One region of the Glaciecola sp. MF2-115 genome, then DNA from elsewhere that is predicted to be linked to it. Evidence: predicted binding sites of a transcription regulator. Region 1 holds the regulator's gene; the other holds the start of a gene.

Region 1 (16,660 bases):
TAAAACCGTCGCTCGCTTTATCAAGCATCTCATCGGTCTTCTTTTGGCTTTCTTCGTGCTCTTTCTCATATGTTTCTATGAGCCTTGGCCTAAAATCCGCACTCAGGTTCACTGCAATGACGAAGTCAGCCCCCATTTGCCGACATTGATTAACAGGGACTGGATTAACGACAGCACCATCAACTAACCATCTACCATTGTGATCAACTGGACTGAAAAGGGCAGGTATGGCACAAGACGCTTGAATAGCATCACCAATTTCACCGGAATTGAAAACAACTTCTTTTCCGGAGTAAAGATCGGTTGCAACACACGCAAACGGAATATTCATTTCCTCAAATGTAGGTGCGCAAAAATCTTCTTTGAGTTTATCAAATACTTTCTGGCCGCTAGCTAAGCCACCACGACGAAACCCTACACCAAGCAGTTTAAAAACTTGCCATTCAGTGAGTGTATTAGCCCACGCTTCAAGTTCGTCCAATTTACCACTTGCAAATGCTGCTCCAACATATGCACCAATAGAACAGCCAGCGACAACATCAACCTTGACTCCCGATTTCTGCAACGCTCGAATAATACCAATGTGAGCCCAGCCTCTAGCGGCTCCAGCACCTAAAGCAAGTCCAATTTTCATGTCGCTCCTTTTATAAGTTGGCTATTTGAATAACTAAGGATTCATCAATATTGGTTGATGAAACTTCCTCACTATTAAATTCGTATTCTTTTTTGGGACTAGTGCGGTCAATTGACAAGGTTTCAAAATCAAACAATTGAGTGTCAGCCATTTGGCTAGGACTAATATTTTGAAATGATTTGAAGATGTTTTCGACTCTCCCTGGTGTAAGCTTGTCCCAGTCGGTCAACATTGCTTTGATATTTTGACGCTGCAAGTTTTCCTGTGAGCCACACAGATTACAAGGAATAATAGGATAGTCATTCACTTCAGCGAGTTTTTGAATGTCTTTCTCACGGCAGTAAGCCAATGGTCTAATGACAATATTACGTTTGTCATCTGAAAGTAGCTTTGGCGGCATCGATTTCATCTTCGCACCGTAAAACATGTTGAGAAAAGTGGTTTCGACCATGTCATCCATATGGTGGCCTAGCGCTATTTTAGTGGCACCAATGGTTTCTGCGAATGAATATAAGCTTCCGCGACGCAGACGAGAACATAAACCGCAAGTCGTTTTCCCTTCATCGATTTTTGCTTTCACTACAGAGTAGGTGTCTTTGTCGATAATGTAATACGGAATATCTTTAGATTCTAAATACTCAGGAAGAATGTGCTCTGGAAAGCCAGGTTGCTTTTGATCTAAGTTCACGGCAATTACATCAAAATGTATTGGGGCCGATTTTTTCAAGCTGAGCAAAATATCGAGCATAGCGAATGAATCTTTACCACCACTTATTGCTGCCATGACAACATCGCCATCTTCAATCATATTGTAGTCAGCGATGGCTTTACCTACATTCCTACGAATCTTCTTCGTTAACTTATCATTATTGTATTTTTGCTTTGGATCAAAGCTCGCAATTACGCTCATTATTCATTCCGACAGCCGAAGGGCTCAAACTTATTAATAAAATACTTCTCACACCTACAAGCGAAATATTGATACAGATGCAAAGTAGGGTGCTTTCCAATGCCGTGTATATTAAAGCTTGTTAACGAGGTAAGCAATTAACAAAACGTCGGCACAAGAAAACCTTATGAGAGCAATTGTAAATACTGAACTGTGTAAAATACATAGCTTAAGCTGAGCTAAGCAGTGAGCTAGTCAAAACAATGAGCTAATCAAAGCATTAAGTAACTCGATACAGTGAACCACTCAAAACAAGTCGATGAACTTAATCAGGTTTTACAACTAAGGTGTCACACTCAACGGCATCTATAATCAGTTCAGCTGTATTGCCTAATAACGCTGCAGATAAACCTTGTCGACCAACCGAACCAATAACAAGCAGTGTTGCTTTGTTTTTCTTACATATTTCTGGAATGATATCTTCAGGTAAGCCTTCTAATACATGAATATTGGCTTCTTCAAGTTGGTATTTTTGACCTAGTTCTTGCACCTTTTTAATATGTCTTTCTTCAACTGACTTGTTATACACTTCGGGTGAAAAGTTAGGAACTTCGACAGCAATATGTAATGGGGCTCCCGCATAAGAGTTGGCAAAATGCACTTCTGCATTGAGTAAGTCTGACAAAGCATGAGCATTCTCAGCAACTTTATCGCTCAATGATACATGTGTGTCATCTCTTGCAGAAACTCCTAGAGAGGCGACGATGGTGGCTTCCTCTGGCCAATCATGTGATTTAACTAGTAAGACGCTGACTGGGGACTTTCTAAGTATATGCCAATCGTTTGGTGTAAAAATACTGGAGGAGAGTAAACCATGCTTCTTTGTGCTTTTTATAATTAGGTCACAAGCTAATTCATTACAGGTGTTGACAACTGAATCGTGTAACTTCTTCTCCCAAGTCACTAAGATTTCTACCTTACTCTCGCACTTGAATTGTTTAACCAAAGCTTCTAGTTTTAATTTGGCTTGTTCCATCATTGCTTGTTTCATGTTGAAGCGTTCATCACTTGTTAAAACAGCCGCCATATCGTATGACTTATCATAAATACAGCTAAGGGCGACAATTTGCGCCCCTGTTTTATCAGCAATGCTTAAAGCACGCTGAAGTGATGTTTGTACTTCTGATTTAGGATCTACAACGGCCAGAATTTTCTTACAAGTAAACATATTGCTCTCCAAAACTTATCATTCTATTTTTATAGTTTGGATCTATTTTAGATAATATGCCAGTAAGATCATTGCCTTAGATCAAATGACTGTGGAATAAAAGGCTAAGTCCGCTTTCGTTTAACAGTGCTGCATGTTTAACATACTCAGCCTTTGAAGCACAGAGCGTTTAAAATACTAAGATTTTAAACGCAGACGCGTGAGAAATTTATTTCCATATCGGGTAATCGCTGATTGATAGCATCAAAATCAATAATCGAAATCAATTTACCATCTACTTTAATCAAAGACTCTTTTTGAAAGCGCGTTAACAATCGACTTATCGTTTCAACGGTAAGACCCAGGTAGTTTCCAATCTCATTGCGTGTCATAGATAAATTAAATTGCTTGGCCGAAAAGCCTCTCTCTTCGAACCTTTGAGATAGGTCACTGAGAAAATATAATAAGCGTTCTTCAGCATTGCGCTTACTAAGCAACATCATTAGATCGTGATCATGCTTTATTTCGGCACTCATGAATCGCATTATTTGTTGTCTTAGTTTAGGAAGTTTCACCGACATTTCATCGAGAGTATCGTAGGGAAGCTCACATACCATCGCAGTTTCAAGTGCTTGTGTATAGCTACTGTGCTTATTATCATTTAGCGCATCAAACCCAATGATGTCGCCGGGGAAGTGAAAGCCAATGATCTGTTCAACACCATCTTTATCACTGACATATGATTTAAAAGAGCCAGATCTTACAGCATATAAAGAATGGAACTGATCACCGTATTTGACTAACTTATCATTCTTGTGGAGTGGTTTCTTGCGCTCGATAATGTCATCTAATGATTCTAGTTCGCTTTTGTTTAAACTAACGGGTAAACATAAGTGACTGAAGCTACAACTTTGACAGTGAATCGACAGTTCTGGACCTTTGGCCATGACTTACTCTTTTTGATTATTTTCAAAGTAATTATGACCTATTTAAAGCTTTAAGGTCAAGATAAGTGCAAAGCAAAGCAGAAATAGTGAAATGATTTTTCGTGTCACTCTATGCTGAAAAATGGGCACTAAAAAACCAGCTCCAATACTCGTCGCTATTAGTGTGGGTAATGTACCTAAACCAAAAGAAAACATGATCAATGCGCCTTGAAAAACAGATTCACTCGCCAAGGACCAGGTAAGTACAGAGTAAACTAGCCCACAGGGAAGCCAGCCCCAGATTGCACCGTAAGCTACTGTATAAATTGGGTTTTTAAATGGAATTAGTTTTTTTGATATGGGTGAAATTCGTTTCCAAACTTTAGCACCTAATGCCTCTAATGCAGATAAACCTTTGTACCAATCACCGATATACAAAGCGAGTAAAACTAAGAATACAATGCTGATAATTTGCAGAATCGGTATTGAAGTTTGAATATTGACGCTGGCAATACCACCGATGAAACCGGTTAAAGCGCCAGCCAAAGTGTAACTGAGTATACGACCAAGGTTGTATGAAAGAATATAGGGAAGTTGAGATTGTCCTTTTGGGATAGCAAAGGAAAACGCACTAGCAATTCCTCCGCACATACCAATACAGTGCACGCCGCCAGCAATACCAATAAGAAATGCACCTAGGAAATTGATTTCTAGCATTATTTTATATCTTCGGAATTTTTAGCTGATCCCTTTGACTCTTGTTTGTCTTTCTTCTTTTCTAAATCGTCATCAAACAATATGCTAAAACCTTGACGATCTAAATCCTCAAATTGATTAGACCTTACAGCCCAGAAAAATACGATGACAGCAATACCCACGAGAATGATGGCGAGGGGGATCAATACGTAAATAATACTCATAAAAATCTGTCCAATGTAATCTTAATCTAATTCTTAAGCAGACGCGTCGAATTGTAAACGACAATAATGGAGCTAATTGACATGCCAAGCGCTGCCATCCATGGAGTTAAAAAGCCAGCCATCGCTAAAGGTAATACTAATACATTGTATCCAATTGCCCATGCCATATTCTGCTTAATTTTTCTTCTGACTCTTTTGGCCATTGATAAAATGAATACAAGTGACTCTAGCTGAGGGTTTAATAAGATAATATCGGCAGCATTTTTCGCTAAGTCCGAGGCGTTTCCAACGGCTAAAGATACATCGGATGCCGCTAGAACAGGTGCATCGTTAATACCATCTCCGAGCATTAAAACTCTTTTACCTTCGCCTTGTAAGCGCTGTATAGTTTCTAGTTTCATTGCTGGAGTACATTGAGAGTAGCTAGCATCGATACCTAACTTTTGCGCAACGTCCGAGACATTTTTTTCACTATCACCACTGAGAATAATGGTTTTATAATTGGCCAATTGACTCAATACATCTGCTACATCGTTCTTAATCTTATCAACTAGCCAGAATGCTGCACTTAGTTGACCATTTTTAGTCATTATAATAGTCGCGTCTGCAATTTTATGTTGTATTAGCTCTTGCTCACTTAAAGCAACATAGTTTGCGGATCCTAGCTTGTAGAGAGCGTTGTCAACTTTACCAGAAATCCCGTTTCCAATACTTACTTGAAACTTATCTATATGACGATGGCTTTCTTCTATTTCACAGTGAGTAAAAGCGCTAGCTATAGGATGTTCTGAACGAAGTTCTAATGAGCTTGCAATCGACAATAAAGTTTCGCGCTGTGCGTCTTTTGCAAACCACATTTTTCCACAAGAAAACTCACCATATGTGAGTGTGCCTGTTTTGTCGAATACAATGTCAGTGATATCGCTCAGTTGCTCTAAGGCATCTGCTCGCTTCAATAGAATGCCATTCTTATTTAGATTAGCCATGGCGCATGTAAGCGCTGAAGGAGTTGCTAAACCTAAAGCGCAAGGGCAGGTTGCAACGAGGACTGATATTGCTATCCAAAACGCATGAGGACTATCTTGTATGAACCAATATGAGTAGGTTAACACAGTGAAGGCTAGCACAATCGCCCCAAAATGCTCGCTAAACTTATCAGCCATCAAGGCAACTTTAGGTTTGTTTGTCATTGCTGTTTCTTGCAAGCGCAAAATCTGATTAACCATGGCATATTTAAGCGTTTTGGTGACTTTAATCGTAATAACACCAAGTTGATTTAGTGTACCGCCATAAACTAGCTCACCTTGTTGCTTAGCAACGGACTCAAACTCACCGGTCAATAGTGACTCATCAACTGTGGCTTGTCCTTCTACAACTTCACCATCTACCGGAATAATTTCGCCAGCTTTTACTAAAACAAGATCATCTACTTTCAATTGTTTTGCTAAAACACCTTTTATTTCTCCATCTACCCATTTGTATGCTGTAAGTGGGATATGTTTTAGCATATTTGAGGATATTAGGTTGGCTCTGTAACGTGTGCGTTGTTCTAAAAAGCGACTAATTAGGAGAAAGAAAATAAACATGCAGATGGATTCAAAATACACTTCTGCATCAGCTTGGTTTACAGTGATTATTCCAGCAATATACGTGGATAAAATAGCGATCGTGATGGAGATATCCATATTGATTCTTTTAGCTAAGGTGGCTTTTAACGCGCTTAAGTAGAATACGCTGCCGGAATAAAGCACTACTGGCGTGGTAAGCACTAAACTAACCCAATTAAAGTATCTAGTCGTTTCAGCGTCGATACTACCGAAGAGGTCAAAATATTGCCCCATAGCGAGCATCATTACCTGCATCGTCATCAAGCCTGCCAAGCCCAACTTCTTTAGGTAGCTTTTTTGTTCAATTTGGAAGGAGAGTTCGTGGCTATCTGCCTGGAATGGGAGAGATGCATAACCTATTTTCTTTAATTGCTGCAATAACTGTGAGAGCTTGATCTGTTCATCGTCCCATGAGATCAATGCTCGGCGCGCACCAACATTAACAGAAACTTGCTTTACACCTACAACTTTGGCTAATTGCTTTTCAATTAACCATCCGCAAGCCGCACAAGTAATTCCTTCGACGGTTAATTGGATTTCTTTATTATTACCGCTTTCCAGTACAAAATCTTCCTGCAATTCAGGCTCATCATATACTGATAGTTTACTCATTGTATTATCAAGCGCCGAGTCGCCGCGTGCAGCTGGCTCGGTTCGAAATTCATAGTAGCTTTCTAAGCCATTATCAACTATTGAGCTTGCAACGGCTTGGCAGCCGGGGCAACACATATTGTGACTCTGGTTTAATATGGTGACAGGGTATTTGTCACCTTCAAAATTAGGAAGACCACAATGAAAGCAGTCTCCCTTCGATATACTAATCGCCATTGTTGTTAGTAACACTCATTATGGATTAAAACTGATAGCCGTATATGTGGGTAATGTAATGGTTTTTTGAACCTTCCAGTGTTCGTCTAGTGGTGTTAATCGTAATCGCCACTTACCTTTTATTGACGCACTTGCTTCTGCTCTATAAATACCAGAAGCATCTGCAAGTAAAAGCACTTGGAAGTCTTTATCTTCTTGTGTCACATGAAAGAAATCTAATCTTAATGCTTCTTTGCTTTCTGGTGCTCCGGTTAGAAACTCGACACTGATAAGCTCATCACTTATTTTCAGTTGGGTGCTGATATTCAATGCTCTCGCGGCTTCGACTTTATCTAGTCGTGCATTAATCGATTTACCTTCTTTATAATAATCATCGACAACTAGGCTATTGGTACCGTCTGTCGCAAAACTAATGACAATGCCACCAACAATAAACGATGAAACGGGTATGCAGATTAAAAACCATGGCCAGAACTGTTTGTACCAAGGTTTAATGTCTGACTCTTCCATAGGATGTAAACTCTTCTTTTTAAGTGATAAACGGGGTTTGAATAGATAGGGAGTATACTGAATTGGGCATAAAAAAGCCCCGTTAATACGAGGCTTTCAGTGTTTTATATTTACTTATTATTCGACAAACTGTAAACGTAAGCTGCAACAACGTGTACTTTATCTTCACCTAAAGTTTCGTTAAATGCAGGCATTACACCATTACGCCCGTAATAAAGGGTTTGCGTAACGGTTTTCGTGTTTCCGCCATATAACCAAATATTATCAGTCAAGTTAGGTGCACCAAGCATTTGGTTCCCTTTACCGTCAACTCCGTGGCAGGCTGCACAAACCGCAAACCTTGCTTTACCAGCTTCTTTTAATCCTTGATCTACGTCACGGCCACTAAGGCTAAGCGTGTAAGCTACTACTTCGGCAACACCATCTTCACCCATACTGTTTAACCAGCCTGGCATCGCGCCTTTACGGCCAAGGATCAAAGTTTCTTTAATCTTGTCGCCGGAACCACCATACAGCCAATCGTTGTCCGTTAGGTTAGGGAAGCCTGATGCAGCACCTTTTGCGTTCGAACCATGGCATTGAGCACAGTTTTGTAAGAATAAACGCTGGCCAACTTGCACCGCTTCTTTATTCATCGCTAGCTCTTCCACCGGAGTTTTCGCATATTCAGCGAATATGGGATCAAACTTTTCATTAGCGTATTTGATTTGAAGGGCATACTCGTTCCAGTTTCCATCTTCAATATCTTTACGTAAGGCTAGCTTCGATTCCTCTAGACTGAGCACACCTTGGTTAGAACTAGTCCAACCTAACACGCCTTTGAACCCTCCTAAACCAGGGTAAAACACTAAATAAATGAGTCCCCAGACCATACAAATATAAAATAGTATTGTCCACCAACGAGGAAGCTGGTTATTTAGTTCTTCAATGCCATCGAAAACGTGTCCCATTGACTCGCCTTCAGGCACATCGGTAGAGTTTGATAAGCACCAACGTAAAAGCCAGTAACAACCTATAATTGTGCCCAGAGATATAACAGATATCCAAATTGTCCAAAACATACTCATAGGTTTAAGACTCCTGATCTTCTTTATTTAAGTTTTTCTTTGGTTCGTCATCGAACACTAAATTTGCTGCTTCATCAAAGCTCTTTTTATTGCGGCTGCTGAATGCCCAATAACAAACTCCAACGAAACAAACGAAAACGATGACCGTAAATATACTGCCTATAGTTGCTTGGTCCATTATTTTAAATGCGTCCCAAGTTGTTGCAGATAAGATATTAAGGCTTCCATTTCTGTTTTGCCTTTAACTGCAGCTTCAGCACCTGCAATATCTTCATCTGTATAGGGCATACCCAACATGCGGTTAACTTCCATTTTCTTAGCGATGTCGGCACCATCAAGTTTGTTTTCTGCTAACCATGGGTAACCAGGCATATTTGACTCTGGAACAACGTTTCGTGGGTTGATTAAATGCACGCGATGCCATTCATCACTATAACGTTGTCCTACTCGCGCTAAATCTGGACCCGTTCTTTTAGAACCCCATAAGAAAGGACGTTCCCAAACAGATTCACCGGCGACGGAGTAATGTCCATAACGTTCAGTTTCAGAGCGGAAGGGTCTTATCATTTGACTATGACAGCCAACACAACCTTCACGGATATAGATGTCACGGCCTTCCAATTCAAGTGCAGTATAGGGGCGTAAACCTTTTACTGGGTCTAATGCTTGTTGGTCAAACATCAGCGGTAAGATTTGCGCCATTGCACCAAAGCTAATGGCAACGAGGATAAGGACAGTTAATAAACCAACGTTTTTTTCTAATAACTCATGTGGATTTTTCATTATCGCTCTCCTCTATGCTGCAGCAGTTGCAGAGTTATCTACAATGCTTTCTTTAGGGGCACTAATTGTGCGGTAACAGTTGTAAGCCATAATTAGCATACCAACTACAACGAATAAACCACCAATGAATCGGACGACATAGAATGGCTTCGATGCTTCCAAGGACTCTACGAAAGAGTAAGTCAGAGTACCGTCAAGATTCACAGCTCTCCACATTAGTCCCTGAAGAACGCCTGACATCCACATTGCAACGATGTATAAAACAACACCAATCGTCGCTAACCAAAAGTGAACATTAATTAATTTCGTGCTGTACATTTTTGGTTGTCCAAACAGGATAGGTACTAAGTGGTAAATAGAGCCAATAGACACCATCGCAACCCAACCTAAAGCACCAGAGTGTACGTGACCAACAGTCCAATCAGTATAGTGTGAGAGGGCGTTAACCGTTTTGATTGCCATCATTGGACCTTCAAAGGTAGACATACCATAGAAAGACAATGAAACAATTAAGAAGCGGAGTATTGGGTCGGTTCTTAGCTTGTGCCATGCGCCTGATAAGGTCATGATTCCGTTGATCATTCCACCCCATGAAGGAACAAAAAGAACAATCGACATTACCATTCCTAAAGATTGAGTCCAATCAGGTAGGGCAGTGTAATGAAGGTGATGCGGACCAGCCCAAATATACAAAGATACAAGAGCCCAGAAATGCACAATTGACAAGCGATATGAATAAACCGGACGACCTGCTTGTTTAGGTACGAAATAATACATCATGCCTAAGAAACCGGCTGTTAAGAAGAACCCAACAGCGTTGTGGCCATACCACCACTGCATCATCGCATCTACTGCACCTGCATATATTGGATATGATTTCATGAAACTAACCGGAACAACCATACTATTACCAATATGCAATACAGCAACGGTAAGCATGAATGCGCCTAAGAACCAGTTTGCGACATAGATATGAGATGTGCGACGAATTACCAGGGTGCCAAAGAAGTTGATAATATAGGCAACCCAAACTAGTGTAATGAGTATATCGATAGGCCATTCAAGCTCAGCATACTCTTTACTTGATGTGTAACCAAACGGAAGCGTAACTACTGCAGCAACAATTACAGCCTGCCATCCCCAGAACGTGAATGCTGCGAGTTTGTCACTGAATAAGCGCACCTGACTGGTTCTTTGCACTATATAATAAGAGGTTGCAAAAAGAGCACAGCCTCCAAAAGCAAAAATAACCGCATTAGTGTGTAAAGGTCTTAAACGAGAGTAGGTTAACCATGGAATATCAAAGTTTAATGCAGGAGCAAATAATTGCGCTGCAATTAACACTCCTATTGTCATTCCAATTATGCCCCAAACAACCGTCATTATAGTGAATTGTCTGACTACTTTATAATTGTAATCAGGTTGTACTTGGCTTGTTTCGCTCATATCAATATATCTTCCGCGTCGAGAAAAAATAATTATATCTCAGTGTAGTCGACTTACTTGTTGATGCCTAGTTGAGTAGTGGCTTCAATTTAAGTAAGCTTGTGAGATCTCACATGCGAATAATAATGTTTTTAAATACAAAAAGATATATTACTTCAGTCACAATTGATCTCCGTCAATAAAGGAAAGTTTACGGTTAATAAATCGTTAAAAAAGAAAATAAAATGCAATCCAAAAACACACTTTTAATCTTCACAATCCTAATAACCATAAGCATCGCAGGGATTTATTATAATTTTGTTAATAAAACGAATGAGCCAGTCGATGCTTGCGATTTATCGAGCGAAAAGTGTACTTTCGTAAACAAAAATGGTGAAATTTCGATAAATTTTTTATCAAAAATTATCACTGAGGAAGAAATATTATTGTCAATTGAGCTTCCTGAAGGAATTCAACTCAATAATGCATGGATTGAGGGAGTTAATATGTACATGGGGAAAACACCCATCATTGAACAAAATGACGTGTTTGTGACATTTTTAGGAAGCTGTAATTTAGCAAAAATGCAATGGAGGTTAAATTTATCTGTTGAAGACGAAAACGGCCAAGTAGAAAACTACTCAGCCGTGTTTTTTACAACTCTTGATGAGTGATTACATTTGAGACTGTAAATAATTAGATAAGCCTAACCTTTCAATAAGACCAAGTTGCTGTTCTAACCAGTGCGCATGATCCATTTCTGTGTCGTCTAATAGGATCATTAACATGTCACGAGTCACAAAATCCTTCTCACTTTCGCATAACGCAATGACGTTTCTTAACTTATCAGCTACTTCATATTCTACTCGTAAATCACTCTGTAACATTTCAGCGACTGTTTTTCCTACTTTGTAACCAACACGGGTTTCCATGTCAGGCTCACCGCCTAAAAAGAGCATTCTTTCAATCAGTTTCGTCGCATGGCCTTTTTCATCGTCAAATTCGTGGTTGATGCGTTCGTATAATTTATGCAAGCCCCAATCTAAATACATTTGCGAATGCACAAAGTACTGATCCATAGCGGCAAGTTCATAGCCAAGTAGGGTGTTTAAGCCATCTATAACTTTTTTGTTACCTTGCATTTTAATCGTCCTCTACTTGTGATTGAAGATAGTTTTGTATTCCTAACTGCTCAATTTGATATGCCTGAGTATCCAACCAGTCAAAATGATCTTCTTCGTATTCCAGTATGCTAGCTAGAAGATCTCTTGATACAAAATCTTGCTGCACTTCACAAAGAGCAATCGCATCTTTCATCTGTGGGATTTGTTTTAGTTGAAAGCCAGCATCGCATTTCAACATTTCAACGGGTTCTTCACCAATATTTATTTTGCCAAGCATTTGCAGGTTGGGTAGGCCCTCTAAAAATAATATACGAGCAATTAATTCATCGGCCTGTTTCATATCTTTGATTGATTTTTTATAGCATTTCTCGTTGAGTGCTTCAAAACCCCAGTTTTTATACATTCGTGCGTGTAAAAAATACTGGTTAATAGAGGTGAGCTCTGTGGTTAGTACTTCATTGAGTACTTTTAAGACTTCGGGTTTCCCTTTCATTTTTCTACCTCTTAACTGAATTTATATAGACGGTGCTTAATAAATTTAGGTTAAATTACTTATATAACCATTATAGATAGCTTTTGAGTAAGATCAATTAAAATGAAAAATACTTCTTAAATATCAATACCATAGTAAAGAGAATGATTTTCATTAAGTCTTTGATTAGCAACTGAAAGGTATATTACTTACTGAGCATCTCAAAACTTTCCTCCGCGAAGCCTAAACCGGCCTCAGTGAAGAAGTTGAATACTTTATCTACACCAACATCTAATAGTGGCTGAACTTCATCTTCATAGCGCGCGATGGCGGCGATCTTTCCTTTATAGGAAGCTGACCTAAGTTGATTCGTGATGTTAGATGAGTCTTCAATCGACGGAAGTGCTAATAGAATGAGTTCAATATTACTAATGTCTACATTCTCCCATAAATCGATGTTTTCACCGTCCCCCAGTATTGCTTCATACTTTTCTTCTTTTAGCGCATTTACTTTTTCAAGATCAGCATCCATCCCGGTTACACCATGTTCCATCAACTTAGCTAATGTTGTAAATGCACCTTTACCGACACGACCCATACCAATAACAAGGACTTTTGTTTTTCCCATATGTGGATAAACATCCTCCTTTAGTGATACCGGCGATTGGAATTTTTTCAGCGCTTCTTTATGTCGTTTATATTGATTATGGGAGTTCTTATACATAATGCTGGTAAATACAAACGAGAAGGAGACACTCAAGGCTATGATAACTAACCAAACGTTATCCAAAAGGCCAACACTAACTGCTACTGCAGCAACTATCAGCCCGAATTCGCTGTAATTTGACATTACTAATCCTGATAGGAATGAAGTGCGCGCACGTAATCTAAATTTGGTCAGTAAAATGAAGAATAAATAAAACTTAATGGGTAGAAGGAAGGTGATAAGTAAAGCAATAAACACGATTTCCAAAGTAGGTAATGCTGTTAAGCCAATTGTTAAGAAAAACCCTATTAGGAATAAATCTTTGAAGCTTAATAGCGATTTCGATAATTCTGTCGCTTTCGAATGACCTGATACTAATATTCCGAATATCAATGCACCTAGGTCTCCCTTAATTCCAACTAACTCGAAAAGTTGATAACCACCCAATGCAAATATAAACCCCGTCAAAGGCAACAATTCTCCGTGACCAGATTCATTGAGTAACTTATGAAATAGCGGAATCATTGGGACGAGCAAAAACAAGAGTAGGGCATATATTGAAGGTACTTGCCCGGTAACAAACACCATAAATAAAACAGCGAAGATATCTTGCATTACCAATATACCAATGGCTACTTTACCGTGTCTCGTTTTACCTTCGCCACTCTCTTCTAATATCTTAACAACACAAACTGTTGAACTAAAACTAAACGCAAAGCCAATAAGTGCAGCTGTACTGGGCTCCATGCCTACAAAATAAGGTAAGCCCAAGATACTGAGTAAAGTAAAAACGGCACTAATAAAGGCAACCCAAATTGCTGTGTGCAATATACTGCTTACCCAAATCTCTCTCTTCAACAAATCCTGAATATTGAGTTTCAAACCGATAGTAAACAGCATAATAGTTATGCCCATATCAGCGATCGTTTGTAAGGTATCGTTATTCTCAATTCCCCATACATTAAGAATGAAGCCTGCAATAAGATAACCTATTAAAGGTGGCAGGTTTAATAGCCGAAAGCCAAAACCAAAAATAAAAGCAATTAATAAGTAAATGTATTCCATCGGGCTTTTGAGTTCTCTAAATGTTTTTGTCTATAAATTAGATTATGTGGTTAATACTTTTTGCTTAAGATTTGTTTTCTAAAAATAGCATGATGTCTTTGGATACTCTTTTAACATCTTCTACCATTGCCATGTGTCCAAGATCTTCATATATCACTGTTGTTGAATCTAACATTTCTTGCCAAGTTATATAATCAGCAACGGGCATTAGTTTATCATTAACGCCCCATATCAGCATAACGTCTGACGACTCAATTCTATGAGATAAATCAAAGAAGTCGTCTGGATTAAAGAAATCTCTGAACATATGTACATATTGTTCACGTTTACTGATGTACTTGTATGCAATAGCTCTCAATATAAAGCGAGGCATATAAGGCGGCTTTGCCATGACTAAGTCATAGAAATAGAAGAAGTCGGCTTCATTGTAATGATTGAAAGGGTTCTTATTTGACTTTGCCATTTCTAAGGAAAAGTCCGATTTTATGCCAGCAGGATCTATCAATACCGCTTTGCCAATATCTCTTGGGCATATTTCTAGCATTTTCGCCGTCATTAAACCGCCCATACTATTGCCGATAATATGAAACTTTTTTATGTTCAGTTTGTTTAGCATACTTAATAAAAAGCGAACTTGTTCCGGTGTCGAGTAGGTGTCTGTTTTGCGATAGACAACGTCACCATGTCCGAGTAGGTCTGGTGCGAAAATTTGATATTGGTTTGTTAGGCGTTTAGCAATTCTGTTCCAAATATATTTGTCAGCACTAAAACCGTGCAGCAATACGATGATAGGTTTTGTGTTATCGAATTCTAATACGTTGCTTAAATAGTGAGACTCTATATCGAACTCTTTATTCCAAATAGAATAATGTTTTAATTTAGCTAATTTAGCTTCCAATTTATTTGCTGAATTATACAAGCCATTAGCTATCACAAAGCTGGTGTCGGCCTTCAACAACAAAAGCCAAAGAAATGCGAGGAGAATGAGAACAGAAAATACTATTAAAATTGTCATTTATGAATTGAACCAAGGTTAAAGCTTAATAGTGAGTATCTTATTTTTTTTGGAATTAAGCGAGTGAATGATGAACAATATATCGACAAATTGCTGATTCTATTAATATAAAATGAAAATTAAGCTTACATTTTTGCATTTAGTTCACAACAAGAGTATCTTTTCGTATATACACATGCAATGTACAGGGTGTGCAGGCTTAACAAATGGTATTTAACTTCCTCGCTAGGTAAACAACTTGACCGATTCGCAAAAATTACAAAATAAACTTAAACAAAATATCGCTGTCAAACTGGTGCTTATCGTCATTATTGCGTGTGCTTTGTTGTTGCCTGTTACTGTTATAACTTGGCTTAACGAGGGATATCATCACCTTCATCTGGTCCATATTGTATTTTTAATCTTAGCGTTTGCGCTATACTTTAGACCGTCTAAACAATTGTTTGGTATTGATGTAGCCTTAGTTACGATGTTTTTAAGCTTTGTTATGCTTATTGGCGCATATGGAATTGGTATCAATAGTGGCTTGCTGGCATTACTATTTTCATCTTGCTTAGTTTTACTATACTTGCACAGCTCTATGCTTTCAGCCATTTATGGTTTTCTGGCGATTGCCTTAGTAGCGACAATTTTATTACTCAAACCAGATTCTGTTATTTTTCCATACGACGCTCATTTATCCCTAGATACCGCTTATTATGTATGGAACTTTTCAATCATATCCGTATTAATCGCCTTCGTTGTAATTTCTACTTTGTTAGCTGAGACATACAAGAAGTTTAGTCAATCAACTCTTCTTTTGGCAAAGAAAAAAGAAGAGCTTGATTATTTAGCTAATCATGACCATTTGACGGGACTTAGTTCACAAAGGTTAGCGCAAGAGCAACTTGAACTAACGCTAAATATGGCGAAACGCCATGAGTTTAAGGCCGCTATTCTCTATATTGATATTGATGAATTTAGCCTGATAAATGATGCTCTGGGGCACGATGCTGGTGATTACGCTTTAAAAGAAGTTGCTAAACGCATAAAAGAACTTATTCGTGATACTGATATTGCTTGCAGGCAGGGCGGTGATGAGTTTCTCGTTATACTTCATTTCCCTGTATCAAAAGAAGCGTGCGATATTATCTGTAAACGACTTATTGCTGCGTTTGATCAGAGAGTGCCTTATAAAGATCATGAAATAAAAATTAATCTAAGCATCGGAGTGGCAATATTCCCTGATCACGGTGATACCCAATATGAATTGAGAACGAAAGCTGATAAAGCGATGCAGTTTTCGAAGAAACACAATAAACATAATTTTACCTTTGCTGATGAAATAGAAACTAAATAGACATCACTACCGTAAATACCTTGAATGTCATAACAGCATCAGAATTATTTACTAATGAAATATTTTTTCAGCTTGGTTAAAATCGTTCAATATGGTTTTCAGATTTAAAACCTCAATCAATTAGAAGGTGACAATATGAGTAA
Region 2 (16,660 bases), on a different contig from region 1:
TACGTTCTATTGGAACAGCTTAAGCCCTAACGGTGGCGGTGAAGCAACAGGCGCACTTGCTGATGCAATCAATGCAAAATGGGGTTCATTTGCGGACTTCAAAGCGGCATTTAACGACAAAGCAGTGAATAACTTTGGTTCTAGTTGGACTTGGTTAGTGAAAAACGCTGATGGTAGCCTAGATATCGTTAACACGAGCAACGCAGGCACACCTATCACTGAAGAAGGTGTTACACCGCTACTTACATGTGATTTGTGGGAACATGCTTATTACATTGACTACCGCAACGTACGTCCTAATTACTTAGAAGCATATTGGGCACTTGCGAACTGGGATTTTGCTGCAAGCAACTTCGCATAAGAGCTAAACTTATTGAATAAGTCGTAGCTAATTAAAACAAAAAACCACCAATGAATATTGGTGGTTTTTTTTATCAAAATCTAAAAATGACCGCAATTATCGCTTTACACCAACTGACTATTTAACGGCAATAATCAGTTCACGCCCAATAACTACAAGACCGCAATAATCTCACTTCACACCTGCTAACTATTGGACTGCAGGCCGATTACAAACCATTGCCAATGAATTGCCTTGTTGAGAAAAACTCAATCGGCTTATCCCAGCTGAGCATTGTTGGCTCAAGTCAGCAAACTCGGTCCATTGACCCGTTTCAGTCTCACTGTATCGCCACTGATAAAGTTTATTATCAACTGCAGTAACGGCATATCCTTGAGGAGACCAAGCGTAGTAATAGCTTCCCGTTGGCATATCCACAAGGGCCTTCGTTTTTTTCGTTTTAGTATCAACAGCTCGAAGTTGCCAGTTGGTTTCATCTATTTGCTTGCTGTAACTAAACAAGCTTGTTCCTGGAATCGGCCACAAGCTTGGTCCAATACTCGTATCTAACACCCTTCCTTGGTCCGTTTGTTTGTTTACCGAGGCTAAACGCAGAGTGTGCGGCTCTCCTAATACGAATAGGAGTACTTTATCGGTGCCATCCCATACGTGGTAGCCTACCGGTTCAATAGCAGGTAATAGATTTTGCCTCGCTTCACCACTATCGAGCTGAAGATACCACAACTCCTGCTTTCCTAGCGCATTAACCCGAATAACTGATAAGCCCTTACCATCTGGTGTTGGTGTCGGACTATATTCACTGGTGACAGACTTAGTTAAGTTCTTCGCAGTTTGTGTTTCAAAGTTATAAATAAACGTATCCATTTGAGTGACGTCATCAAGCGTAATACTTTGCGTATAAGCTAATTCTTTGTCCAAATTAATAAAGTAAGGCTGATTGGTATAACTCGCAGTATCCGTTATTTTTTGAAATTTACTTAAGCTAATAAACTCGCCTACGTCTTTGTTTTCATGCGCAGTATAATTGACTGAAGCTACAAGTATGTCAGAGCCTGAATCGGCCTGAGCTTGCACAGCTGCTGAAAATAACGATAAAGACATTCCACTTAAAACACTTATTTTTAACGCTACATTTAAGAGCGTCGATACATTTTTCATTTAGCTACCCTTTTGTCATTTTTATTCTAGTTTTTGACCAGCAAATGCTTTACTACTTACCAAGAGTAATGCGAAAGCACCTATAAAAGCAAAACTTGCTGAAATGATGAAACTGCTTTTTGCTCCATCACCGTCCATCCAAGTAAATCCCGCTATATAGCTTCCCAATGCTCCGCCGATCCCAAACGCAATACTGACATAAAGTGCTTGAGCGCGACTTTGAAAGCCCCCTGAAAAATACGAATGTAAGAAGTGAACAGATGTTGCGTGGCTCATTCCAAAACTAAATGAATGGAGTGTTTGGCTAAGTATAATTGCACTTGCAAATTCTGGTATTAGTGCCAAACATAACCATCTGGCGGCAGTCAGCAGCATTGAAAGAATTAACATCCATTTCACACCGAACTTGGCGATAAGCCTTGATGCGATGAGAAAGATGCCTATTTCGGACAACACTCCAACAGCAATGAACAAGCCTGTTTGTTTCCCAGAATATTCCAAGTCCCCCATATAAAGTGCGAAAAAGCTGTAATAAGTACCAAAGCTAATTTGCAAAAATATAGCCGATAAAATGAATGCAACGAAAACTAAGGAGCGCACTTTATACCACTCATTAATGATGATGCGTTCGCTTTTTGGCGTGATGTGTGGCGAAGCTATAAACATCGAACTGAGATATAGTGCAAACAAACAAAAACTTGAAGTGTAGATAATCACTTCAGTGGAGAAGATATCAAGTAGGAAGCCAACCACAAGGCTTAGTACTATAAAACCTATACTTCCCCATAGTCGAACCGCACCATACCCACCCTTACTGTCTTTGGTTGAGTTAACAGTGATAACTTCAAGCTGAGGTAGTACTGCCGTCCAGAACATCATCATTATGCCGAAGCTAAACGTGAGTGCCCAAAAACTATAGGAGAAATAGACTGCCGTAAAAGTAATAAAAGCCAGGAGGCAACCAAAACGAACAATGTCAGCGCCGCGCCCAGTTTTATCAGCTATAGCAGCCCAGAGGTTGGGTCCTAGTACTCTAGTAAGAGTGACGATAGCCAGCAAGCTTCCAATTTCTTGGGAGCTGAATCCTCGACCATCCAAAAAGACACCAATAAAGGGCGTGACGACACCTAGTTGGCCAAAATAGAAAAAGTAAGTTAAAGAAATTAGCCCCAAATTTAAGGGGCTAGAAATGGCAGCCTTACTTTTCGTCGTAATCAGTTTTGACAATAGCAAAGCTAGTTCTCCCATTCATCAATGGATGCTAAGCACAGTTGCGAGCTTAATTCACGTTGCGTGCTTAATTCGCGTTACGTACATATTTCGCGTTACGCACGTATTTCGCGTCGCGTCTTTAATCAAAGTTTCGCTTTTACTTAGCGCTGTGCTGGTATAACCGGCGTGATTGAAGTCACTAAGCTATTTTGCGCTCGATGTCTTAGCAGGTGATCCATCAATATTATCGCTAACATCGCTTCTGCAATTGGTACTGCTCTGATCCCAACACATGGGTCATGGCGGCCTTTAGTAATCACCTCGGCTGGCTTACCATTGATATCAACCGAATCGCCGGAAATGCTAATGCTTGAAGTGGGCTTTAATGCCATATGCACTAGGATTTCTTGACCACTTGAAATTCCACCCAAGATGCCACCGGCATGATTGGTATGAAAGCCTTCAGGTGACATTTCGTCCCTATGCTCAGTGCCTTTTTGATTCACAACATCGAAACCATCACCAATCTCAACCCCTTTCACCGCATTGATACCCATCATGGCATGGGCAATATCAGCATCAAGTCGATCGAATACTGGTTCGCCTAAGCCCACAGGCACGTTTGTAGCGCTGACACTAACTCTAGCACCTATTGAGTTACCTTCCTTTTTCAAGTCCTTCATATAGGTTTCTAGCGCTTCCAATTTTGTATCATCAGGGCAAAAGAAAGGGTTAGTGTTTGTCACATTGTGATCGACTTTATCTACCGCAATTGGACCCAACTGGCTTAAATACCCTCTAACCTCAATACCGTATTGTTGCTTGAGGTACTTTTTCGCTATACCGCCTGCCGCAACACGCACAGCAGTTTCACGCGCAGAAGAGCGACCACCGCCTCGGTAATCTCTAAAACCAAATTTTTGTTGGTAGGTGTAATCTGCATGACCGGGACGGAAAGAGTCTTTAATTTTCGAGTAGTCTTGACTGCGTTGATCTTTATTATTGATTAACAGGCCAATACTCGTGCCTGTCGTCTTACCTTCAAAAATACCACTGAGAATTTTAACTTCATCGTCTTCTCGTCTTGCTGTCGTAAATCTAGACGTGCCCGGTTTACGTCTGTCCAAGTCGCCTTGCAAATCATCTTCATGCAATTCTAGCCCTGGAGGACAACCATCCACTACACCACCGATCGCTATGCCGTGACTTTCTCCGAAGGTGGTTACGGTAAATATCTTACCTATTGTGTTACCAGACATTTGTTCCTTCCTTATTACTTTTCAAATTACTTTTTTTAGTTTCATGATGCCCAGCATAAACACTGATAAGCGTCGTGTTCAAAAGAAACCAATTTAGTTATAAAACAGTGCTATTGAGCATTTCGAAAATAGCTAAGCAGCGTTTCTTTTTGAATGGCAAAAATACCACTTCCGCCCAGCGTCAGTTCACACCAAGTCACGTCGAGCCCAGGGAATCTCTCTGCCACATGCACTTCACTGTTTCCGACTTCTATAAACAACCATCCCTTATCACACAAATAATCAGGGGCTTGCTGTAACATTAAGTCAACTAAGTCCAAGCCATCATCACCTGCGGCTAAAGCATGCTCCGGCTCATGATGAAACTCATCGGGCAAGTCAGCCATATCTTGTGCGTCAACGTATGGTGGGTTTGAAACAATAAGATTATATTGCTGACCTTCCAAACCGCTGAACAAATCAGATTGAAGAGGAATAATTTGCTCTTCCAATTGATATTCATGAATATTCATAGAGGCGACGTCAAGCGCATCGGTATCGATATCGGCAGCATCCACAATGGAATCAGGAAATTGATTTGCCAAGGCAATTGCTATGCAAGCTCCCCCGGTACAGAGATCTAGTATACGAGCAGGTTCTTCACTTAAGTAAGGTTCAAAGTTTTGAAGAATTAACTCAGCGAACGGTGAACGCGGTATTAATACCCTTTCATCTACATAAAATGGCATACCTGCAAACCATGCTTGGTTAGTGATATAAGGCAATGGTTTTTGCAGTTCAACGCGTTGCTGCAACCAGTCGCTCATTAGTGCTTTTTCAGCTTCCGTTACACGAGCTTGATACAAAGCCTCTTGACGCACCACTGGCATATCTAGTGGCAAATTGAGCGCTTGGAAAACTAAACTACAGGCTTCATCCCACTCGTTATCTGTACCATGACCAAAAAAAATACCGGCTTGATAAAATGACGAGATAGAATAGCGGATCCAGTCTAGTACGGTGACTAGTTCTGGGGGATGAGATGGTTGTTGTATATTCACGGGATCCTCAGGTGAGATAGCAATAATACTGACTCAATATAGAATCAATCCTGATATAATACGCAAAAATTCAATCAAATTCGCTTGTTATCTGCACTTATGAAGAAAAAAACTTCAATTTTATCGAAAGGAAAATTATCCAACAGTGAAGAACTGCAGGATGATATTTCTTTTAGCTCATTATTTGACGGTGTAAAGCCAGTAAAGCACGATCGTCACGAGTTAAGCCATGCCGATCGCATACGCAAATTGAAACAAAGACAGCATTCAAATACGGCTGTTGAGAAAAAGGCGAATGCCTTGTTTGAGTTTTCCGATGGCTTTGAAGCCAGCTTTAGCGCTGGCGGACCTTTAAAGTACGTCGCAGAAGGTGAACGTAGTGATAGAGTGAAGCAACTTAAGAAAGGTGAAATAGCACCAGAGCTGTTGCTAGACTTGCATGGACTCAACGCAGAAGCCGCAAAAAGTGAAATTGCGGCATTATTATACGAAGCTCATCGCAAACATTACACTTGCGTCTGCATAATGCACGGTATTGGCACAGGCACCTTGAAACGTAAAGTACCCAGTTGGCTTATTCAACATCCTTATGTACTAGGATTTCACCAAGCCACCATGGAATGGGGCGGTAAAAGCGCCCTACTTGTTCTTATCAAACAAAATGAAGAACACAACAAATACGATTAAGCTTATTTGTGCTCGTCAGGATCACTATTGTGAATAAACATATAAGTAAAATAAGCACTCATAATTAGCATTATTAATATGCCTAATAGAGAACCCCAGACGACTGCATCGCCGAAAATCATGGATAACATAATTCACCTCATTAAATTGTGTTTTTGTCTATGAGGTAAGCGTAGAAGATTTTTGATAACTCACATATGATCGAGATCAATAATTAGATACGGCAGATATTAAGTTAAATGGAATGTTTGCGCCAGATCAATGTTTCAAGAAATTAGGCGCATGAACCAGTTTTTATCTAAATCAGATTCGCAGGTTTTTAGCTGAGCTGAATAACGCTTCGAGCGCTCTCCCACTTTACTCGCCACCCCTATTAACCAAGACTTTTTTCGGTATGACTTGCGCTTATAACCGCCCCAACCTTCATGATAATTTAGGTACTGAGCGTTAGCATCCCACTTTGATACCTTGTTTATTTTATGCGTTTTTGAAATGAACCAACCCATAAAATCGATGGCATCATCAAAATCCTCTCGACTCGCAAACATTTGCCCGGTTTCTCGCTTGTAATCATCCCAAGTCATCGTTTTTGCTTGCGAATAACCATACGCGGAACTGACTCGTCCCCAAGGTATTAAGCCGAACAAAATATAATCTCTAGGAGGCAAGGCATCATGACGGAAGGAGCTCTCTTGATACATCATAGCCATAGGCACATGAATAGGTACGCCCCATTTTTCACGCATATCTGCGGCGGCGTCAAACCAATCTCGTTTTTCGTAGAAAATATCACAAAGGTTTTCTTTTTCTTTGGGTGGTTGGGTCACGCAACCACCTAATAATGCGAGAATTAATGCGATAAAAATCGAATATGAAAATTTGATTTTAAAAAAATTGAACTTTTGCATAACAACCCACTCTTACTAACATATACGAATTAACATGTTTCCCTGTTAAATCCCTATTAGCCCGAATTTCTTATTGAATATTCGGGTTTTTTTTTGCCTTGTGAATAGTAAGCAGTGTCATTCCTCCTACCCTTAATCTTATATATTGCCGCTCAATTTTATTCTGTAAGCAGAAGCGATAATGAATAAAAATACATTTTATCGCGCAAAATAATCTTTAATAAACTCCGAAAACGCTTTCGTGTCAGCTTGTTCAATTTTAACACGAGACTCAATAGACTCTTTCGCCTGCTGATGGAACATTTCCTCTGTTAAATGAAGGTAGTTTAAGCCTGAAGCGTACTTTTTATATTCCAACGCTAACTCTAGCCCCATTGTACTGTTATCAATATCATGCTCTAACAAGGTGTTTAGCCACTTCGCTGATGGTGTTTGATTTGGATCTTTCACCTTTTCAAACTCACGCTCCACTGCCGCAGTATATTTTGTGTTTGCGTTGGCTTCGTCGAGAGTTTTGGCAACCTCACTGAATTCCTTAAATAACTCAGTCGACCACTGCTGTAGCGATATAGACTCACCATCATGGCTTAACATTAAGCCGGGTTTGCGACCTTCAATAACAACTAAATCAAGGTTCTGCTCACTTTCATCGTATGCAACTTGTGTAAAGTTAGGCGACTCTTTCAATAAACAATGCAACAAAAACACATCCAAGAAATAGAACTGGTTTTCGTCTATTCCTAAAGGTGAGAAAGGATTGACGTCTAAAGCGCGCACCTCAATGTAACTCACGCCTCTACTTTCGAGAGCATCACTTGGTTTCTCCATAGACTTAGCGACTTGTTTTGGTCGAATTGGAGAATAAAGTTCGTTTTCAATTTGCAGAACATTGCTATTCAGTTGCTCCCAACCATCTTCGTCATTCGAAGGAAATGCAGCATACTGTTCCGAAGGCGTGTTGATCGCCTCTCGAACCGTTCTTACATATGAATTTAAGTCGTTATAACAAATGTTTAATGAAGATTGCTCAGAGTTGGTATAGCCTAAATCACTCATTCTCAAAGACGTGGCATAAGGGAGATATAAAGTGCCTTTACCCAAGCGCTGAAACGGGAATTTATTCTCTTTGCCGGCTAAAAACGAACTACAAAGTGCAGGTGAAGCACCATACAGATATGGAATGAGCCATGCAAGTGAACGGAAGTTTCTTATTAAATCGAAGTGAAAAGTAGAGCGATTATCAATGCTGTTCTCTACTTCATGTAAGTCACACCAAGCTTGCCAAAACTCATCTGAAAACGAAAAATTAAAATGTACGCCAGCAATCGCCTGCATCATGCTGCCATAACGATTATGTAAGCCCTTTCTGTACACTTCTTTCATCTTCGCTACATTGCTGCTGCCGTATCGTGCGATGGGTATGGCTGTTTCTTTACTGACGAAACAAGGCATACTCATTGGCCACAAGCGCTCTTCTCCGATATTTTCATAAACAAACTTATGAATATCAGCAAGTTGTGCCAGTGTCGTTCTAGGTTGTTTTTCAGGCGGCGTAATAAATTCCATTAAACTTTCAGAAAAATCAGTAGTAATAGAATCGTGAGTTAAGGTTGAGCCGAGTGCTTCCGGATGCTTCGTGTAGGCTAAACCGCCAGTTGGATTAACTCTGAGCGCTTCTCTCTCGATACCGTGTTTGATATCCGGCAAGGCCGTTTGAAACTTAGTTTGAGAAAGTGCTGCGAGGCGATTTGAAAAGTTAAGCGAGTGATTAGCCAAATTATTATTCCATTACTGATTTAAAAAACCCTTGTAGATACTCTCTACAAGGGTGTTTATTTCGTATGTCACTAGTATAGTGTGTAAATTATAAAATCACACCAAAGATTTACCTACTTTGGCACTTCTAAATCTACAATTTCTCTATCTAGCACTTCGAGTTTTTCTCGCAAAGTTGCAGCGTCACCAACCACGATGATATCCATTGAGTCAGTATCTAACCACTTCTTAGCCAAAGCATTAAGCTCTTCAACAGTTGCGTTGTTGATAATTTCTTTCTGACGCTCTCGATATTCCTTATCTAAGTCATAACCCAACATTCTAATAAGAATACCAGCTTTCCTAGTTGGCGTTTCTGAGCTTAAGGCATCACGTTGCGTGTAAGCTTTCTTCATTAGCTCAAGCTCATCTTGCGTCATTCCTGACTCACGAAAGGTATCCATTTCCTTCAAGAACTCTTGAATACTGGCTACGGTATGTTGTCCTGCAACATCAGCACCTGCGCTGAATGTGCCGGTTACTTTACCGCCACTGAAACCACTTCGAGCACCATAGGTATAGCCTTTATCTTCACGCAAGTTCAAGTTGATACGACTATTAAACATGCCACCCAATGGGAAGTTCATTAAACCAGCTTTAAAATATTCACCCTCAGCATCAAACACCAAGGCATGCTTTAAAATTGAAATAACGGACTGAACGCCGCCTGGATTATCGACAAGGTATATCTTACCTTTTGCTGCATTTTCAAATTCACCGAATTTAGGTAAGTTGTAGTCTTTGCCTTCCCAAGCAGATAACAGTGATACTGCTGCTACAGCTTGCTGTTTAGGCAAGTCACCAACAATTACCATATCGACAAAGTTTGGACGATAGTAGCTATCATAATAAGCCTTCAGATCATCGAGGGTAATTGCCTGCACGCTCTCGGTCGTGCCACCACTTGGCATACCTAAGATACTGTCTTCACCATAAAGTACGATATCTCTCGCTCGACTGGCCAAAGTTGATGGGTTTTTCAGTGCCTGCTGTAAACCTTGTAAGGTGTTCTGTTTCAAGCGCGCAAAATCATCTTCTTTGAAACCGGGTGAAAATAGTTTTTCTTTTAAAAGCACTAGGGTTTCATCAAGGTTTTTAGTCAGTGAGGATAAATAGATATTTGTATAGCGACCCGATGAGCGGAAGCTTATGCTACTACCTAACAATGCTAGACGATTCGCCATTTCCACATTGCTAGAAAGTGCGGTACTTTCATTCATCATTTGTGCTGTCATTGTAGCAACACCTGGTTTTTCAACAGAATCTAGCAGTACACCACCTTCCATCGCTATATTGATAAAAACGGTAGGTGTCTCGTCGGTGTCCACGCCAAGTATGTCAATTCCGTTTTCGAAGGAATGCTTCCAATAATCTGGAATGCCTACGATAGGGTTAACACCCGCTGTAGGCTGAACACTGCGGTCGAAATCATCTTTTATATCTGCTTGTTTGATATCATCAACAGAAGCCGTGCTTTCCTCGAACTTACGTTCTGGTAATGAGAAGTTTTGTTCGGCGACCGCAAGCTCAGCTTTGCCTTTTGGCACAATGCTCAAAACCACGGCAGGTTTGTTTTTAACATACTGATTGTAGACGCGCATGACATCAGCTTTTGTAACTGAATTATAACGTTCGATGTCAGCCTGTATGCCGTCTGGTTCATTATAGAAAATTTCACCACTGGCTAATTGACGAACTTTACCTGCGACACTTTGCAAACCGAAAATAGTGCTACTCTCGATACCAGCTTTAGTGCGCTGTAAATCATCATCTTGGACACCACGAGTTTCAAATTCGGCTAGTGTCTCATCAATGATGGTTTGCATTTGCTTTAAGCTTTGTACTTTCTGTGGGTTAACCAATGCTAGTAATTGAAATTCACACGCAAGTTCACGACAAGGGTGGCCAGCAAACGCCTGTAAAGCTAAGCCATTTTGCACCATATTTTTATACAACAAAGAGGTTTTTCCACCGCCGAGAATATTTGCTAATACGTCCAAAGCTGCTTCGTCTGGATGTTGCGCATAAACAGTGGGCATAGTGATTTGCAGCAATGGCAAATGCACTTTATCTTCTAAAGTAATATAACGCGTCTCATCTAAAGTCGCAGGCGCTTTAGGCGCTTTCTTTACTTCTGGACCGCGAGGAATGCTTCCAAAATATTTTTCAATCCAAGCTTTAGTTTGTGCTTTGTCAATTGCCCCACCAATGGTTAACACCGCATTATTTGGGCCATACCATTTTTGGAAGAATTTCTTTAGGTCATTTACGTTTACGCGATCTAAATCTTCAACATAGCCAATTGTTGACCATGAATAAGGGTGACCTACAGGATAGAGAGCTTCCCCAGTGCGTTCAAAACGTAAGCCGTACGGTTGATTGTCAACTCGCTGACCACGCTCGTTTTTGACGGTTTCTCGTTGATTTTCAAATTTTTCTTGTGTCACGGCGTCTAGTAAAAATCCCATTCGATCTGATTCTAACCAAAGGATTTTTTCTAGCTGATTCACCGGCACAGTTTGGTAATAGTTAGTGATGTCACTATTCGTCGAACCATTCATGGTTCCACCAGCTTCGGTGACTATTTTGAAGTGTTCTTCATCGTCTACGTTTTCAGAACCCTGAAACATCATATGTTCGAAAAAGTGAGCAAAACCAGAGCGTCCTAACTCCTCGCGAGCAGAGCCAACATGATAGGTGATGTTAACTTCTACCAAAGGATCCGATTGGTCTTCGTGCAAAATCACGGTTAGACCATTATCTAGCTCATATTTTTCATATTTGATTATCGAGCCCGATAAATTGTCGGTATCTTTATTTTTAGCCGTTGCCACATTGTCGGTGCTGATCGTTTCGCAACCACCTAGCACGATCGCTGAAGCGGCAAATGCACCTAGCAACGCTTTTCTTCCAAAATTTTTAATCATGTTTCGCCTATTTAAATTATTGTTTTAGTCGGTGTAATCCTTACACCTTGGTAATGCTAGTCTGCTTAATTCAAGCTCAGTGAATATTAGGGCAATAATTGGCCTCAATGTAGACTAGTATTTTTGTTGTATAAGCAATATATTGTATGTAGGTTTATAAAAACCAACACAATATCGTATTATGCATTACCTCATTGCATCATGTATAGCCATTCACTAAATACTGGACCTAAATATGTCAACTAATTTGCCCATTCTTAATTATGACTTCGCGCTAAATCAGCTAGGCGGCAACGAGGCACTTTTGAGTAAAATGCTGGGTAGATTTGTTTCGGAATTCGCTGATGTTTCGAACGAAGTAATGGCATTAATCGAAGATAATGATTTCCATAATGCGAAAATGAAGGTGCATACTGTAAAGGGCATATCAGGCAATTTAGGGCTTCAAGCACTGTACGATTGCTCAACTCGTTTTGATGCCTTGTTAAGAGTTAGCGAAACTAATCAAACCATCGCAGATGAGTTTAGTCGTTTAGTTACGGATACTTGCACTGAAATACGCAATAAAGATTTGAAAGATACTAGCCAAGCAAATTTATCAGAATCCACTCACTCTCGTGAGCAGAGCAAAACTGAACTAATTAATCGTTTAGATAAAAACGAGTTCATTGACGATGAAACTTTAACAAACTTAATTGCAGGCTTGGGTATTGAAGAAGCAGCTGCCCTTGATTTAATTCAACTAATAGAAGAGCTGCAATACCCCAAAGCAATTGACGTCCTTAAGAAGATACCTAATTAAGCACACTGATGCTTGAACTTGTGATGGAAAACCAAAACTTTATGGTGGTAAACAAGCCTATCGGAATGCCTATGCATGATTCTGAAAAGGCGATTATACCGATTGCTGAATCTCAGTTTAATTGCGAAAAACTTTGGTTAATTCATAGACTTGACACTGATACATCCGGCTGTCTACTTTTAGCAAAAAACCAACAAGCTGCTTCCAACTTATCACAACAGTTTGCAGCGAAAACGATTCAAAAATACTATATTGCTTTAATTGATCATAAACCTAAAAAGAAACAAGGCATGATCAAGGGAGATATGAAAAAAGTACGAAATGGCGATTGGAAATTAACGACAGGTCAAGAAAACCCAGCGATTACGCAATTCTTCAGTTTCTCGTTGCAAGTTGAAAGCGCTAAAAACGCTACTTCTATAAGCAATGATAACAGTCGCGATAAGCATTTGCTTCCACCAGCTATGCGCATATGTTTGCTTAAACCACTAACGGGAAAAACACATCAAATCAGAGTCGCACTGAGATCTCTTGGCTCACCCATCGTCGGCGATAAGCGCTATAAAGGTAGTGAATCAGATCGCATGTATCTACATAGCTATGCCATGAAGTTTCATTACCAGAATGAGCCTTTTGAGATATCATGTTTACCAAAAAGTGGTGCACTCATTGGTCATATCCATGCATTTCTCGCAAAACAACCACTCCCTTGGTTAATGCAATGGCCGACTGCAACGTGATAAAACGCATAGGCATAATTGGTAGAGGGGCTATTGGCGTTAACTTAGCCTATCATCTTCAAAATGTGCAAGGTATGCAGAATGTGCAAGGCATACAGAATGTGAAAAGTATACAAAACGCCGAAAATATTGAAACTGAACTGCTGATTAGAGATCACTACGATCCCTCTCAAACACTTACCATACATACGGAAAATGGTGAAACACAAACCTTAAAGTGTAAACAATGTTTCATCAATGAAAACACGCTTTCAAAATTAGATCTCATCGTCATACCGGTTAAACACTATCAGCTAGAAAGTGTCATGAAAACGATTGCTCCTATTTTACCGAATCACACAAGCGTAATGCTCTTGCATAATGGTATGGGCGGCATTGAATTAGCAGAAAAGTACCTACCGAACAACTTTTTGCTTGCAGCAACAACGACTGATGGTGTTTATAAAACATCAGCAAATTCGTTTGTTCAAACTGCAATCGGTCAACTTGAAATGGGCTTTGCAAATACCGATGAAGCACATCTAATAACACCCGATTTGAATATAGACTATGTGAAAAAACTACACCCTAACTTTCACTGGCGCGAGGACATTGTTTTCGCTCTTTATCAAAAACTAGCAGTAAATGCCGTGATAAACCCACTAACTGCGTTGAAAAACTGCAAAAACGGTGAATTAGAAAATTACCCTGAAGAGGTCAAAAAAGTAAAAGACGAAGTATTCGATCTTTACGAATTTATGAACTTACCGATAGATAATCATGCCTTATCAGCACATATAGATAATGTGATACAACTCACTAAATTAAACTACTCGTCCATGCATCAAGATTTCCATCATGGTCGCGAAACCGAAGTTGAAGGAATACTGGGTTTTTTACTTCAGAAAGGAGAAGAAACGGGTATGAAAATGGACTTTATTCGTCAACTTTATACTCAAATAAGTACTGCAAAATAATTACGACTTAAGTCTTTAGAAAGAATAAATAACTGCAACACAGCCTTCAATGCGACAGAAACGGCAAACTCAATAATCACAAAAAAGCCCGATATAATTCAATATCGGGCTTTCTAATTTAACTACCAATTTTCTTTAGTGAGCTTCGTGATGGCTCTTTCAATTGGTATTTTAATTGCGCTTTTACTTCTACCCTCGTATTTGCTCTTGCACTTATTCTTGTGATTGAGGCTTCATATGCGGGAATAAAATTACGTCCTTTATCGTTGGGCTGTCGGTAAACAACATAACCAAGCGATCGATACCAATGCCTTCACCAGCCGTTGGCGGTAAACCGTATTCCAATGCTGTGATGTAATCATCATCGAAGTGCATTGCTTCATCGTCACCCGCGTCTTTTTCTTCGACTTGCTTCTTGAAGCGACTTGCTTGGTCTTCAGAATCATTTAGCTCCGAGAAACCATTAGCTAGCTCTCTGCCACCTACGAAAAACTCGAATCGATCTGTCACGAATGGGTTTTTATCATTACGACGCGCTAGAGGCGACACTTCCCAAGGATATTGGGTGATAAAAGTAGGTTGATCTAATTGCTCTTCAGCAGTCGCTTCGAATATCTCACAAAGATACTTGCCCGCTCCCCATATGCCATCAACTTCAGGCTCTTTAATATGTAGCTGTTTTGCCATAGCTTTCATTTCTGGTAAATGGTTTTCAGGATCATTTATCGCTGTTGCGTTCGCTTCAGGCCAGTATTTAAGAACGGCATCGCCCATGCTCAGACGTTGGAAAGGCTTAGCAAAATCGTACTCTTTAGTTTCAACAACTTCGCCTTCAGCATTTTTAACTGTATTCGTGATAATTGACGTGCCCATTACCGTATTGGCTAAGTAACGCAACATTTCCTCTGTTAGGTTCATCAAGTCATTATAATCCGCATAAGCTTGGTAAAACTCTAGCATAGTGAATTCAGGGTTGTGACGCGTCGACAAACCTTCATTTCGGAAGTTACGATTAATTTCAAATACTCGCTCGAAACCACCTACAACAAGGCGTTTCAAGTAAAGCTCCGGTGCGATTCGCAAGTACATATCGATATCGAGTGCATTGTGGTGCGTTGTAAACGGCTTGGCTGTTGCGCCGCCTGGAATCACTTGCAACATTGGAGTTTCAACTTCCATAAAATGACGCTCAGTCAGAAAACTACGAATACCGTTCACAATTTGGCTACGAATTTTGAAAGTATTGCGCGTGTCAGGGTTCGTGATTAAGTCGACGTAACGCTGGCGATACTTTGTTTCCTGATCCGCTAAACCATGAAATTTCTCAGGTAAAGGGCGCAAGGCTTTTGTTAATAACTGATACTCAGCCATATCAACATATAGGTCACCTTTACCTGACTTGTGCAGATCACCTGTCACACCAATGATATCGCCGATATCCAGTGTGCCGTATTTTTCTTTAATGTCTTTCTGTGCATCTTTTGAAGCATATGACTGTATTTGTCCTGTCATATCCTGAAGCAACATGAATGGACCACGTTTTGCCATAATTCGACCGGCAATACTAACCTTGTTAGCTTCGTTCGCGAGTGTCTCTTTGTCTTTTTCACCAAAAGTCGCCTGCAAATCTTGGGCGTAATGCTCACGGTTGAATTGATTTGGAAAGCCATTTGAAGGGCAGTTTTCGCGTATTTGCGCTAACTTACCACGACGCTCTGCAATCAATTTATTTTCGTCTTGCTGATGGTCACTCATGTGTAGTCCTGTATATTGCTTCGTTTCTAAAGGCCAGACTTCAAGCTGGCTTCAATGAATTTATCTAAGTCGCCATCTAAAACGGCTTGTGTATTTCGTGTTTCAACACCGGTTCGCAAATCTTTAATACGAGAATCATCTAGCACGTATGAACGAATTTGACTTCCCCAACCTATATCCGATTTACCATCTTCCATAGCTTGTTTCTCGGCATTCTGTTTCTGTAATTCGTATTCATATAATTTGGCTTTTAATTGCTTAAATGCCTGATCTTTGTTTTTGTGTTGCGAACGATCATTTTGACATTGCACCACAATATTTGTGGGTAAATGCGTTATACGAACCGCTGAGTCTGTTCGGTTGACGTGCTGGCCACCGGCGCCTGAAGCGCGATAGGTATCAATTCGAATGTCAGCTGGGTTTATCTCTATTTCAATATCATCACTTACTTCTGGATATACAAATGCCGATGCAAACGAAGTATGTCTGCGACTTCCAGAATCGAAAGGTGATTTTCGAACTAAACGATGAACACCAGTTTCAGTTCGTAACCAACCAAATGCATACTCACCACCAAAACGAATTGTCGCACTCTTAATTCCGGCGACATCACCTTCTGAGACTTCAATTAGCTCTGTTTTAAAACCATGAGCTTCACCCCAACGCAAGTACATGCGAAGAAGTATGTTCGCCCAATCTTGCGCTTCAGTGCCGCCAGATCCGGACTGAATATCGATATAGCTGTCGTTGGCATCATTAGGCCCTGAAAACATTCTTCTGAACTCAAGTTTTTCAAGATCAGCAATCAGCTCATCTAACTCGGCTTGAGCATCATTCAAGGTTTCTTCATCTTCAGCCTCGACCGCTAGTTCGAGTAAACCTTCAACATCATCTGTACCTTGCGTTAACTTTTGAATAGTTAACACAATTTCTTCCAACATCACTTTTTCTTTGCCTAAAGCTTGTGCCTGTTCAGGATTATTCCAAATATCAGGATTTTCAAGCTCTCTCGATACTTCTTCTAAACGCTCGGTTTTAAC

Evidence for each region. Region 1 encodes FNR, which switches genes on or off when oxygen is low (the NO sensors DNR and NnrR bind a similar motif). Its sites were predicted from a motif close to TTGATCTAGATCAA; they were not measured.
Region 2: ACKLNX_RS14060 (DUF3149 domain-containing protein) is a predicted target of FNR. The motif match lies at 5,915-5,928, and genes of this name have one in related genera.

What each region holds. Positions count from the first base shown of each region.
Region 1 covers NZ_JBLBVM010000056.1:5,349-22,008, reverse strand. The annotation lists gene rssA (patatin-like phospholipase RssA) at 1-634, opposite strand, end outside; gene ttcA (tRNA 2-thiocytidine(32) synthetase TtcA) at 645-1,544, opposite strand; gene uspE (universal stress protein UspE) at 1,849-2,751, opposite strand; gene fnr (fumarate/nitrate reduction transcriptional regulator Fnr) at 2,937-3,677, opposite strand; gene ACKLNX_RS15275 (sulfite exporter TauE/SafE family protein) at 3,720-4,373, opposite strand; gene ccoS (cbb3-type cytochrome oxidase assembly protein CcoS) at 4,373-4,576, opposite strand; gene ACKLNX_RS15265 (heavy metal translocating P-type ATPase) at 4,603-7,011, opposite strand; gene ACKLNX_RS15260 (FixH family protein) at 7,030-7,521, opposite strand; gene ccoP (cytochrome-c oxidase, cbb3-type subunit III) at 7,632-8,588, opposite strand; gene ACKLNX_RS15250 (cbb3-type cytochrome oxidase subunit 3) at 8,593-8,766, opposite strand; gene ccoO (cytochrome-c oxidase, cbb3-type subunit II) at 8,766-9,371, opposite strand; gene ccoN (cytochrome-c oxidase, cbb3-type subunit I) at 9,384-10,817, opposite strand; gene ACKLNX_RS15235 (hypothetical protein) at 11,042-11,470, shown strand; gene bfr (bacterioferritin) at 11,471-11,938, opposite strand; gene bfr (bacterioferritin) at 11,940-12,413, opposite strand; gene ACKLNX_RS15220 (cation:proton antiporter) at 12,598-14,163, opposite strand; gene ACKLNX_RS15215 (alpha/beta fold hydrolase) at 14,228-15,178, opposite strand; gene ACKLNX_RS15210 (diguanylate cyclase domain-containing protein) at 15,417-16,517, shown strand; gene ACKLNX_RS15205 (Dps family protein) at 16,653-16,660, shown strand, end outside.
Region 2 covers NZ_JBLBVM010000055.1:187,846-204,505, reverse strand. The annotation lists gene ACKLNX_RS14090 (Fe-Mn family superoxide dismutase) at 1-361, shown strand, start outside; gene ACKLNX_RS14085 (TolB family protein) at 551-1,519, opposite strand; gene ACKLNX_RS14080 (MFS transporter) at 1,541-2,752, opposite strand; gene aroC (chorismate synthase) at 2,893-3,990, opposite strand; gene prmB (50S ribosomal protein L3 N(5)-glutamine methyltransferase) at 4,101-5,030, opposite strand; gene smrB (endonuclease SmrB) at 5,130-5,717, shown strand; gene ACKLNX_RS14060 (DUF3149 domain-containing protein) at 5,720-5,839, opposite strand; gene ACKLNX_RS14055 (hypothetical protein) at 5,984-6,625, opposite strand; gene gshA (glutamate--cysteine ligase) at 6,824-8,401, opposite strand; gene ACKLNX_RS14045 (M16 family metallopeptidase) at 8,515-11,367, opposite strand; gene ACKLNX_RS14040 (Hpt domain-containing protein) at 11,603-12,169, shown strand; gene ACKLNX_RS14035 (pseudouridine synthase) at 12,178-12,909, shown strand; gene ACKLNX_RS14030 (ketopantoate reductase family protein) at 12,891-13,865, shown strand; gene lysS (lysine--tRNA ligase) at 14,079-15,620, opposite strand; one part of gene prfB (peptide chain release factor 2) at 15,647-16,660, opposite strand, start outside.